3 regions of the Variovorax sp. P1_G12 genome follow, and region 3 is predicted to be linked to each of the others. Evidence: predicted binding sites of a transcription regulator. Region 3 holds the regulator's gene; each other region holds the start of a gene.
What was found. The regulator sigma-54, encoded in region 3, starts transcription at its own class of promoters, with help from an activator protein. The targets are predictions, from matches to a motif close to TGGCANGNAANCTGCTTT.
Positions count from the first base shown of each region.

Region 1: a site for sigma-54 is predicted at 2,152-2,169, ahead of glnA (type I glutamate--ammonia ligase). Genes of this name have one in related genera too.
Region 2: a site for sigma-54 is predicted at 2,169-2,186, ahead of AC1D2O_RS02840 (CmpA/NrtA family ABC transporter substrate-binding protein). Genes of this name have one in related genera too.

Region 1 covers NZ_JBFUBW010000013.1:129,780-133,715, reverse strand. The annotation lists gene AC1D2O_RS17045 (hypothetical protein) at 4-507, opposite strand; gene glnA (type I glutamate--ammonia ligase) at 691-2,106, opposite strand; gene AC1D2O_RS17035 (competence/damage-inducible protein A) at 2,253-3,053, opposite strand; gene AC1D2O_RS17030 (EI24 domain-containing protein) at 3,050-3,922, opposite strand.
Region 2 covers NZ_JBFUBW010000002.1:136,979-140,914, reverse strand. The annotation lists gene ntrB (nitrate ABC transporter permease) at 1-735, opposite strand, end outside; gene AC1D2O_RS02840 (CmpA/NrtA family ABC transporter substrate-binding protein) at 746-1,990, opposite strand; gene AC1D2O_RS02835 (nitrate- and nitrite sensing domain-containing protein) at 2,314-3,591, opposite strand; gene tsaD (tRNA (adenosine(37)-N6)-threonylcarbamoyltransferase complex transferase subunit TsaD) at 3,792-3,936, shown strand, end outside.
Region 3 covers NZ_JBFUBW010000027.1:47,769-51,704, reverse strand. The annotation lists gene lptA (lipopolysaccharide transport periplasmic protein LptA) at 1-474, shown strand, start outside; gene lptB (LPS export ABC transporter ATP-binding protein) at 471-1,265, shown strand; gene AC1D2O_RS26670 (RNA polymerase factor sigma-54) at 1,279-2,865, shown strand; gene AC1D2O_RS26665 (phospholipase D family protein) at 2,938-3,936, shown strand, end outside.

The DNA of each region.
Region 1 (3,936 bases), on a different contig from region 3:
ACTTCATCTCGGAAGGCGGCCGATCTCGCGCTGCAGGCCGGCGATGTCGCTCTCGTTGCGCGCGAGCTCGGCCTTCATTTCCGACACCCGGTCGAGATACTTCTGGTAGTTCTTGCTCTCGCTGCCCTGCTTCTCGGGCTCGCCGTTGTTGTATTCCTTGAGCAGCTGGGCCTGCCGCTCCTGCGCCTTGCGCAATTCGGCCTCGAGCACCGAGCGGGCCTCGCCGTCGCGCGCGCGCTGATCGACGCCGTCGACCCGCGGACTGCCCGCCGGCGCCCGCACCGCCGCGCCGGGAGCCGCCGGCGCCGCCGAGGCGAACGGCCGCGTGCCCTGCACGATGGTCAGGTTGCCGCCTTCCATCACCTTGCAGCCGCGCTGCTGGGCGATGGCCGCGTTGTTGGTGTATTCGTTGCCGCAGCGCCAGACGCGCTCTTGCTGCGCCTGGGCCTGCAAGGGCACGCCGGCCGCCGCCAGGGCGGTCAGCAGGAAAACAGAGAGGGTCTTCATGGTCTTGAGTTAGTGCGCCGCAAAACGGCATTTTCATGCAATTCGAAACCGATCCGGCCCAGATGTTCCCGCCCAATGAAAAAGGACGGCCGAAGCCGTCCTTTTTTGATTCCATTCCGAAGGTCTCACAGGGAAGACAGAGCAAAAACCGCTGCGCAGTTTCTGGGTCTCTCCCGCAAGGTCTTACAAGGAGTAGTACATGTCGAACTCGACCGGATGGGTCGCCATCCGGAAGCGCGTGACTTCCTGCATCTTGAGGTCGATGTAGGCATCGATGTACGAATCGGTGAACACGCCGCCCTTGGTCAGGAAAGCACGGTCCTTGTCGAGGTACTCGAGCGCCTGGTCGAGGCTGTGGCAGACGGTCGGGATCAGCGCGTCTTCTTCCGGCGGCAGATGGTAGAGATCCTTGCTGGCGGCTTCGCCCGGATGGATCTTGTTTTCCACGCCGTCGAGGCCGGCCATCAGCAGCGCCGCGAAGCCGAGGTACGGGTTCATCAGCGGATCGGGGAAGCGCGCTTCGACGCGGCGGCCCTTCGGGTTCGCCACGAACGGAATGCGGATCGAGGCCGAGCGGTTCTTGGCCGAGTAGGCCAGCTTCACCGGGGCTTCGAAGCCGGGCACCAGGCGCTTGTAGCTGTTGGTGCCGGGGTTCGTGATGGCGTTCAGCGCGCGGGCGTGCTTGATGATGCCGCCGATGTAGTGCAGCGCGAAGTCGCTCAGGCCGGCATAGCCGTCGCCGGCGAACAGGTTCTTGCCGTCCTTCCAGACCGACTGGTGCACGTGCATGCCGGAGCCGTTGTCGCCGACGATCGGCTTGGGCATGAAGGTGGCGGTCTTGCCGTAGGCGTGGGCCACGTTGTGGATCACGTACTTCTGCAACTGGACCCAGTCGGCGCGCTGGATCAGCGTGCTGAACTTGGTGCCGATTTCCATCTGGCCGGCATTGGCCACTTCATGGTGATGCACTTCGACCGGGATGCCGAGCGACTCGAGCACCAGGCACATCTCGGAACGCATGTCCTGGAAGCTGTCGACCGGCGGTACCGGGAAGTAGCCGCCCTTGACCGCCGGACGGTGGCCGGTGTTGCCGTGTTCGAATTCCTTGCCGGTATTCCAGGCCGCTTCCTCGGACTCGATCTTGACCGAGCAGCCCGACATGTCGTTCTGCCAGCGCACGCCGTCGAACACGAAGAATTCGGGTTCCGGTCCGAAGAAGGCGGTGTCGCCCAGGCCCGAGGCCTTCATGTAGGCTTCGGCGCGCTTGGCCAGCGAGCGCGGGTCGCGTTCGTAGGGCTTGCCATCCGTAGGATCGACCACGTCGCAGGTCAGGATCAGCGTCGTTTCCTCGAAGAAAGGATCGATGTTGGCCGTGTTGGGATCGGGCATGAGTTGCATGTCCGACGCTTCGATGCCCTTCCAACCGGCGATCGAGGAGCCATCGAAGGCATGGCCCGACGTGAACTTGTCTTCATCGAAATGCGAGACGGGCACGGTCACGTGCTGCTCCTTGCCGCGCGTGTCGGTGAAGCGGAAATCGACGAACTTGACCTCGTTTTCCTTCACGAGTTTGAGTACGTCGGCGACGGTCTTGGCCATCAGGTTCTCCTTGGTATGGACAGGGTTGGTAGTACGGGAATCGGGAATGCAGTTTCTATGCCATTGTCACTGCCGCGAGCGGGGCCTTGGCGCCCTTGCAGGCACCCAAAACAAGGCAATTTGTAACCACTTTGGTGCGCTTCGTGTCAACGCACCATTTCGGGGCCAAGTCGCGCCTCAAAGTCGTGCAGGCCCGCGAGCAACTGCGCGTAGGCGGCTTCGATTCGGCTCGCGTCGCCCTTGACGCCGAGTTCGATATGGCGCCCGTGCTGCGGATGGTCGACGCTCGGCAGGCTGAACACCTTGATGCCCGCGTGGTCCCTCTCGACGGCTTCCATGAGCGGGGTCAGCGTGGCCTCCATCGCGCCATAGACGATCACCGATCTCTCGGCGGCGCGCCCGCGCGCGAACAGCTCGGCATAGCGGCCGTCCAGCACCGACTCGATCATCGGCCAGGCCATCACCGGGAAGCCGGGCACGAAGTGCACGTCGCCGACGCTGAAGCCCGGGATCTTGTTGTAGGTGTTGGGAATGATGCGGGCGCCCAACGGGAACACGCCCATGTTGAGCCGATGGATGTTGTCCGGACGGTCGGGCTCATAGACCGTGCCCTGCTCGCGCGCCGTGTCCTGCATGCGCTCGCGGATCAGCAACTCGGCCTCGGGGTGCAGCGCCAGCGGCACGCCCAGCGCCGCCGCCGCGCACTGGCGCGTGTGGTCGTCGGGCGTGGCGCCGATGCCGCCGGTGGAGAACACGATGTCACCCGATGCGAAGGCGCGACCCAGCGCCGCGGTGATGCGAACAGGCACGTCGCCCACGTACTCCGCCCAGCCGAGCTCGAGCCCGCGCGCGGCGAGCAGCTCGATGACCTTGGGCATGTGCTTGTCGACGCGCTTGCCCGACAGGATTTCGTCACCGACGACGATCAGACCGAAAGAACGACTCATGGCGCACTCCATTGGCTCGCGGCCGCGCTGGCATCCGCCAGCTCGGCCGTGGAAGCTGACACGGCGGCCGCCGCCCGCTGCGCACGCAGGTGGGCCAGGGCATCCAGGCAGTAGTGCGCGAACCACAACGCCGAGAAGGCGAACACCAGCGTATAGATCCAGATCGCGAGCGGCGCCAGCACGAAGAAGGCGGCGGCGAACAGCAGGCCCGAGGCCCAGACGATGCTCGGCGCCGCGCCGAGATAGCCGCACAGCACACCGATGCCGAGCAGGGGCAACCGGTGCGTGCGCAGCAGCGTGTCGCGCTCCTCCGGGCTCGCATGCTCGGCCAGGGCATCGAAGCTCATCACGCGGTAGGTCAGCCAGCCCCAGATCAGCGGCGGAAGAATGAGCACCAGCGGCGGGATCAGCCAAAGCGGCATCGACACCACCAGCGCCAGCAGCGCCAACACCGTCAGCCCGATCGAGCGGGCCATGCTGCCGAAGAAGGAAGCCCCCTTCTTCTGTTCCAGGGTCGCGAAGCGCCGCTCGGCCACCAGGCGTGTCAGCGGCGGCGCCATGACGCCCGCCACGACCAGCAGCGACACCACCACGATCAGCGGCGTGGCGGCGAAGACGACGACCAGCGGCGCCAGCATGGCCGTGACGTCGCCCGAGAAAAAGTGCCCGATCCAGGCCCAGAAACCGGCCAGCAGGGGCCAGGCGTCGAGCGCCGCGCGGGTCCAGGCGACTGCGGCATCCCAATAGAAATAGCCGAACACCGCCGCCAGCGCGACCATGAGGCCGAGCGGCAGCAGCGACAGCACGATCACCCGCGGGTGCAGACAATAGGCGGCCGATCGCCAGAAGGAATCGAGGAGAAGACGCATCGGGTGCCGAGGAT
Region 2 (3,936 bases), on a different contig from region 3:
TGCGACGATCACCAGCCAGGCGGTGCCGACCGCCAGACGCACGCCGGTCAGCATGTAGGGCAGCACGGCGGGGAACAGGATCTTGGTGAAGATCTTCCACTCGCTGAGATTCAGCACCCGGGCGACGTTCATGTAGTCGCTGGGCACGCGCTGCACGCCGACCGCGGTGTTGATGATCATCGGCCAGATCGAGCAGATGAAGATGGTCCAGATGGCGGCCGGATTGGCGCCCTTGAAGACCAGCAGGCCTATCGGCAGCCAGGCCAGCGGCGACACCGGCCGCAGCAGGCTGATCAGCGGATTGAACATGCGCGAGAGGAACTCGAAGCGTCCGATCGCGAAGCCGGCCGGTATGCCGACCGCGGCCGCCAGCCCGAAGCCCAGCGCCACGCGCTGCAGCGACGAGAGCACGTTCCAGCCCACGCCCTGGTCGTTCGGCCCCTTGCTGTAGAACGGATCGCTGAAGACCGTGAGCGCCTGCTGCCAGGTTGCGAGCGGCGACGGAAAACCGGTGGTGCTCCTGAGCGCCACCAGTTCCCAGACCAGGACCAGCAGCGCGAAGCCCAGCAGCGGCGGCAGCACGCGCAGCCAGACGGCGCGGAAGTCGCGAGGCACGCGGGGCGTGGGCTCGACCGCGGCGGCGAAGAGCGACGCCGCCGGCCTGGCGACGCTCTTCGATGCCGGCGGCATCACCGGCTTGGCTTCGAGCGGGGAGTGGAAGACGGCACTGACCATGGTGGGCTCCTCAGGCGTGGACCTTGAACGAATCGGCATACTGCTTCGGGTTCTTGCCGTCCCAGACGACGCCGTCGAACAGCTTGCTGCTGCGCATCGTCTCCTTCGGCACCGCGGTCCTGGTGGCGGCGGCGGCCTGCTTGTAGATGTCGATCTGGTTGATCTGCGTTGCCACCTGCAGGTAGTCCGGATGTTCCTTCAGCAGGCCCCAGCGCTTGTGCTGCGTGAGGAACCACATGCCGTCCGACAGGTACGGGTAGCTGACCGCGCCGTCGGCGTAGAACTTCATGTAGTTCGGGTCGTCCCAGCTCTTGCCGAGGCCGTTGGTGTAGCGCCCCAGGATGCGCTGGTTGATCGCGTCCACGCTGGTGTTGACGTAGCTCTTGTCGGCGATGGTCTCGGCCATCTTGTTCTTGTTCTGCAGGCCGGCGTCGATCCACTTGCCGGCCTCGAGGATCGCGGCGGTCACGGCGCGCGCCGTGTTCGGATACTTCTTCACGAACTCGCCGGTGGTGCCGAGCACCTTCTCCGGATGGTCCTTCCAGATGTCCTGGGTGGTGATGGCCGTGATGCCGATGCCGTCCATGATCGCGCGCTGCCCCCAGGGTTCGCCGACGCAGTAGCCGTCCATGTTGCCCACGCGCATGTTGGCCACCATCTGCGGCGGCGGCACGGTGATCACCTTGGCATCCTTGAGCGGGTTGATGCCGTTGGCCGCCATCCAGTAGTAGAGCCACATCGCATGGGTGCCGGTGGGGAAGGTCTGGGCAAAGGTGTACTCGGCCTTTTCGCCGGCCATCACCTTGGCCAGCGAGGCGCCGTCGACCGCGCCCTTGTCGGCCAGCTTCTTCGACAGCGTGATCGCCTGGCCGTTGTTGTTGAGCGTCATCAGGACGGCCATGTCCTTCTTCGGGCCGCCGATGCCCAGGTGCACGCCGTAGACCAGGCCGTAGAGCACGTGGGCGAAGTCGAGTTCGCCGTTGACCAGCTTGTCGCGCACGCCGGCCCAGCTGGCTTCCTTGCTCGGCACGATCTTGACGCCGTACTTCTTGTCGATGCCGAGCACCGAGGCCATCACGACGCTGGCGCAGTCGGTCAGCGGGATGAAGCCGATCCTGACTTCCTCCTTCTCGGGCTTGTCCGAGCCCTGGGCCCAGACGGCGGCGCGCAGCGCGGGATCGAGCCCGACCACGCCCGCGGCGGCGGCCTGCAACACACGGCGGCGACTCAGTTTTGGTTTCAGCGCATCGGTCATGGGGCGAACTCCGGAGATGAAAAGTCGATTCGGAAAAACGAAAAGGCGTCCTCGCCGCGCACGGGCCGCTCGAAGTCGAGCCCCTGCGGGGTAAGGACGCCTTTGTCCGGTTCGGTGGGCCGCACCCGCCGTTGGATGCCACCTGCCTGAAGACCTTCGTCGGTCTATGCCTCGAGCGATTGCAAGCAGCGTGCCAGCAACCGTGGCGCTATGAAAAAGAGAGCGTCAATGGTTCACCGGGGCTTGCCATCCACCGGATCTGGAGCGAAACGCATGCGCTGCGCATCGCTTGTGCAGTGCACCATTCCGGGCCTGCGACGCACTCAGGAAGCCCTGTCGTCGGGCAGGTACTCGGCCATCGCGAGCACCGATTCGGCGACCTCGACCAGCCGCCGGCCCTGGTTCATCGCGGTCCGGCGCAGCATCTTGTGCGCTTCCTCCTCGCTGATGCGCCGGTGCGCCATCAGGAGCCCCTTGGCGCGCTCGACCAGCTTGCGCTCGTTGAGGGCGGCGCGCACGGTCTCGAGTTCGTCGCCCATGGCCTGCAGCCGGCGCGACTGCTCCTGCACCATGTCGAGAATGGAGCGTTCGAGTTGCTTGCCGTAAGGCGCACTGGCGGCCGGCGTGGCCGCGGCGGCCGGCGTCGCCACCGCATCGAGGAAGAAGTCCGCCGCGGCGCCGCCGGTATCCTGCAGGCTGGCCAGCAGCGCCTCGTGCGCCTGCAGCTCGGCGCGAGCCTGCGCCGTCTTCTGTTCGCAGAGCTGCCGCAGGTCGGCGGTCAACCGCTCCTCGACCGCCTGCATGGCGTCGATGCGGCGCGTGCAGCAGTCGAACCAGACCTGGCTCAACTCGGTGTCGAGCCACACGCCCGCCGGCGCGGCGCAGGCGATGCGGCGCAGGCGCTCCTGTTCGGCGACTTGCGCCGGCGCCCTGACCGAGGCCCAGAGCTCGCCCAGGCCGGATGCCGAGAACTCGGCAAAGCGCTGGAAGCAATGTTCCTGCGAGGCGATCAGGTGCAGCCATTGCTGCTGGCGCGCGCTGTCGTTGTAGCCCGAGGCGAAGGCCGCGGCGCCGCAGGCGCGTTCCTGGCCCGCGAACTCCTTGCCCTGCATGAAATTGAACAGCGCCACCAGCCGGCGCGAGATCTCGGGGTCGGTGGCGCCGTCGGCGGCCTCGAAGACCACCGCGATGAGACCGGCGACCAGCTTGACGAAGGCCGCGGTCGAACGGCCGGCATCGAGCTCCATCGCGCCGATGCGCTGCCGCAGCGCGGGCAGGGCGTCCAGCCCGGGCAGCACCCAGGCGATGCGGCTGAAGAGGCGCGCGCCGTTGCCGACCCGGCCGCCTTCGGCCTCGAGCTGGTCGAAGGCCAGGCGCACGGCTTCCTCGTGCCGCAGGCAGTCGGCGATCTGTTCCTTGCGCTGCGAGGCGAAGCGCCGGCCGCCCGATGCCAGAAAGACATTGGAGATGCCGCGCTCCCGCTGCAGCGCATGGACCAGCCGGGCGATCGTCGCCACCAGCTCGCTGGTGCGCGCGAGCTGCTCCAGCGCGTCGATCTCGCATCGCAGGGCGCCGACCAGGAAGCTCAAAGCGGATTTCATCGTGACTCTTCGAGTTTGCTCTCTGTGTTGCATGACGACCCAGGCCGGATTTTTCGTGGAACACCGCGGAACCGGCTTCGCCGGGCCGCTGGTGTTGCCCCCGGCCGGCGGTGGGCAGCGACACGCAGTGAGCCAACCTGGGGGCGAGCTCATTGAGCAACATCCGTGCCCTCGGGACGGACGCCACCTACACTCGCTGGATGCATGTACTGGGAATCGAATCCTCCTGCGACGAGACCGGCGTGGCGCTGGTCGAGGCCGGCGCCAGCGGGCTGCCTCGGCTGGCCGCGCACGCGCTGCACAGCCAGATCGCGATGCACCAGGCCTATGGCGGCGTGGTGCCCG
Region 3 (3,936 bases):
ATCCGGGGCACCCGCATCGACGTTCGCCAGGACCCCGAGGGCTACCAGTACGGCGTGGTCACGGCCGAACCCGGCAAATTGGCGTACTTCAAGCAGAAACGCAACGCCGGCACCGACGAGTGGATCGAGGGCGAGGGCGAAGTGATCGAGTACGACAGCCGCGCCGACAACGTGAAGTTCATCCGCCGCGCGGTCATGCGGCGCCTGATCGGCGCCACGGTGAGCGACGAGAGCAGCGGCCCGCTGATCGTCTACGACCAGAGCAACGACACCTTCACGGTCAACGGCTCCTCGCTGCCGCCGAACGCCGGCGTGGCGACACAGGCGAGCGGCCGCGTCAAGGTCATCCTGACGCCCAAGGCGGCCGCCCCGGCGCCCGGCAGCGGCGGTGCCAAGCCCGCGGCGACCCCGGCTCCGGCTCCGGGCAACAGCCTGCGTTCCACCACCACGCTCGGCGGAGAGTCCAAGAAGTGATCGAAACCGCCGGGTTGAATGGAAGCGATGGCCAGCCGGTCAGCCGGCTGGAGGCGCGCAGCCTGCAGAAGAGCTATGGCAGCCGCACGGTCGTGAAGGATGTGTCGCTCGCCGTGCAGAAGGGCGAAGTGGTCGGGCTGCTGGGCCCCAACGGCGCGGGCAAGACCACCTCGTTCTACATGATCGTCGGGCTGGTGCGGGCCGATGCCGGAGAGATCTGGATCGACGGCGAGCCGATCGCCCACATGCCGATCCACCGTCGCGCGCGCATGGGCCTGAGCTACCTGCCGCAGGAGGCCTCGATCTTCCGCAAGTTGACGGTCGAGGAAAACGTGCGCGCAGTGCTCGAGCTGCAGAGCGAGCCCGACGAACACGGCCGGATGGTGCCGCTCAGCAAGGCGCACATCGACGAGCGGCTGGGCGAACTGCTGGCCGACCTGCGCGTCGACCACCTGCGCGATTCACCGGCGCTGTCGCTGTCCGGCGGCGAACGCCGCCGGGTCGAGATCGCGCGCGCCCTGGCGACGCAGCCGCGCTTCATCCTGCTGGACGAGCCCTTCGCCGGCATCGACCCGATCGCGGTGATCGAGATCCAGCGGATCATCAGCTTCCTGAAGGAGCGCGGCCTCGGCGTGCTCATCACCGACCACAACGTACGCGAGACGCTTGGCATCTGCGATCACGCGTTCATCATCAGCGACGGGCATGTGCTGGCACAAGGCACGCCTTCGGAGATCGTCGACAACGCCGAGGTGCGACGCGTGTACCTGGGCGAACATTTCCGGATGTAGGGGCCTTATCTCGATGAAGCAGGGGCTTTCGCTTCGCGTCTCCCAGCATCTGGCGCTGACGCCGCAACTGCAGCAATCGATCCGGCTGCTGCAGCTGTCCACCCTCGAGCTGAGCCAGGAAGTCGAGCAGATGCTCGACGACAACCCTTTCCTCGAGCGGACGGCCGAAGAGGCGGCGCGCGAGGAGTTCGGGCTGGACGCCGCCGATGCGCCGGTGCGCGACGACGACCGGCAGGCCGAAGGCGACGGCGACTACGCCCCCGGTCCCGCGGCCGCTGCCGCCGAGGTTGCGGTCGCGACACCCGAGGCCGAGACGGCGCCGCTCGACGCCGCCGACGCCGAGCCCGACTGGGAAGGCGACGGCACGGTCGACGTGGCGCCCGACGACAGCGAATGGGGCGGCGATGCGCCCGCGCGCGCCAACAACCTCGGCGACGAACGCACCGACGCCACCGAACTGGCGCGCAGCCACGAGTCGCTGCAGTCCTTCCTGCATCGGCAGGCGCTGGGCCTGAGGCTCAGCGAGACCGACCGCGCCGCGCTGCGCTTCCTGATCGAGTCGCTCAACGACGACGGCTACCTCGAGGATTCGCTGCCGGCCCTGGCCTCGGGCCTGGCCGGCGACGACAACGACCAGTTCGACGACCTGGTGCATCACTTCCAGGTCGCGCTGGGCCTGCTGCAGAGCCTGGAGCCGGTCGGCGTCGGCGCCCGCAACCTCGGCGAGTGCCTGACGATCCAGCTGCGCGCCCTGGCGCACCCCGGCGAGGGTGCCGACGAGGCGCGGGTGCGCCAGACCGCGATCGCGGTCTGCAAGCAGCCGATGGAGCTGCTGGCGCGGCGCGATTTCAAGCGGCTGGCGACGCTCGCGCGCAGCAACGAGGAAGAGGTGCGCGCCGCCCTGCAGCTGATCGCCCGGCTCGAGCCCAAGCCGGGCCGCCGCTTCGTCGACGTCGAGCGCAACGTGGTGGTGCCGGACGTGATCGTCACGCGCATCGCCAACGGCACCAGCACCAACATCAAGTTCCGCGTCATGCTGAACCCCGAGGTCATGCCGCGGCTGCGCGTGCACGACATCTATGCGGGCGCGCTCAAGCAGCACAAGGGCGAGGGCAGCCAGGCGCTCTCGCAGCGGTTGCAGGAGGCGCGCTGGTTCATCAAGAACATCCAGCAGCGCTTCGACACCATCCTGCGGGTGTCGAACGCGATCGTCGAGCGGCAGAAGAGCTTCTTCGTGCACGGCGAGCTGGCGATGCGCCCGCTGGTGCTGCGCGAGATCGCCGACGAACTCGGCCTGCACGAATCGACCATCAGCCGCGTGACCACCGCCAAGTACATGGCGACGCCTTACGGCACGTTCGAGCTCAAGTACTTCTTCGGCTCGGCGCTCGGCACCGAGACCGGCGGCAATGCCTCGAGCACCGCGGTGCGGGCGCTGATCAAGCAGTTCGTGAGCGCCGAGGACCTCAAGAAACCGCTGTCCGACAGCCAGATCTCCGAGATGCTCAAGGAGCAGGGCATCGAATGCGCACGCCGCACCGTCGCGAAGTACCGCGAGGCGCTGCGCATCGCGCCGGCCAATCTGCGCAAGGCGCTCTAGGGCGTGCTGGTGCGCGGGTGGCGGCTCGGTGCGGCATTGGCGGCGGCGGTGCTTCTGGTCGGCGGCTGCGCGATGCTGCCGGCCGATGTCGAGCGCCCGCCCTCGAGTGCCATCACGGCCTCGGGCGCGACCGCGCTGGGCCGGATCGTCAAGGCCTCGTCGCCCGATCCGGATCTGAGCGGTTTCCGGCTCATGCCCGGCGGCGACTTCGCGCTCGACACGCGGCTGCAGCTCGCGCGCCGCGCCGAGCGCACGCTCGACGTCCAGTACTACCAGATCGAGAACGACGACACCGGCCGCTACTTCCTGCGCACCCTGCGCGATGCGGCCCTGCGCGGCGTGCGCGTGCGGCTCCTGATGGACGACCTCTACACCTCGGGCGAGGACGACCTGCTGCTGGCGCTGGCCGCCACGCCGAACCTCGAGCTGCGGCTGTTCAACCCTTTCCCAGCCGGCCGCGGCAGCCTGCTGCAGCGCTTCTCGAGCTCGCTGTTCGACTTCGACCGCGTCAATCGCCGGATGCACAACAAGCTCTTCATCGCCGACGGCGCGATGGCGGTGGCAGGCGGGCGCAACATCGGCAGCCAGTACTTCACGCAGACCGCCGGCGCGAACTTCCTGGACATCGACACCTTCGTCGCCGGCGCCCTGGTGAAACGCCTCGGCAGCCTGTTCGACCTGTACTGGAACAGCCCCTACGTGCGGCCGATCGGCAGCGTGGTCGCATCCTCGCTGCCGCGCGAGGAGCTGCAGCAGCGCTTCGATCAGGCCACCGGCCCCGCAACCACGGCGGCGCCGCGCCCGCCGGCACCGAACGACGTGCTGGGCTACGCGCCGCTGGGGCCGGAGCTGAAGGACGGCGCCCGGCTCGGCCTGATCTGGACCCTGGCCGAGGCCTATGCCGACTCGCCCGACCGTGTGGTCGGCAAGACCGCCTCCTATGGCGGGGTGCCGCTGCTCGACGTCGACAGCGTGCGCTACAACGTGATCGAGCAGATGCGGCGCTCGCGCGCCGAAGTCACGCTGGTGTCGCCCTACCTGATCCCGGGCCAGGCGGGGCTGGAGGTGATG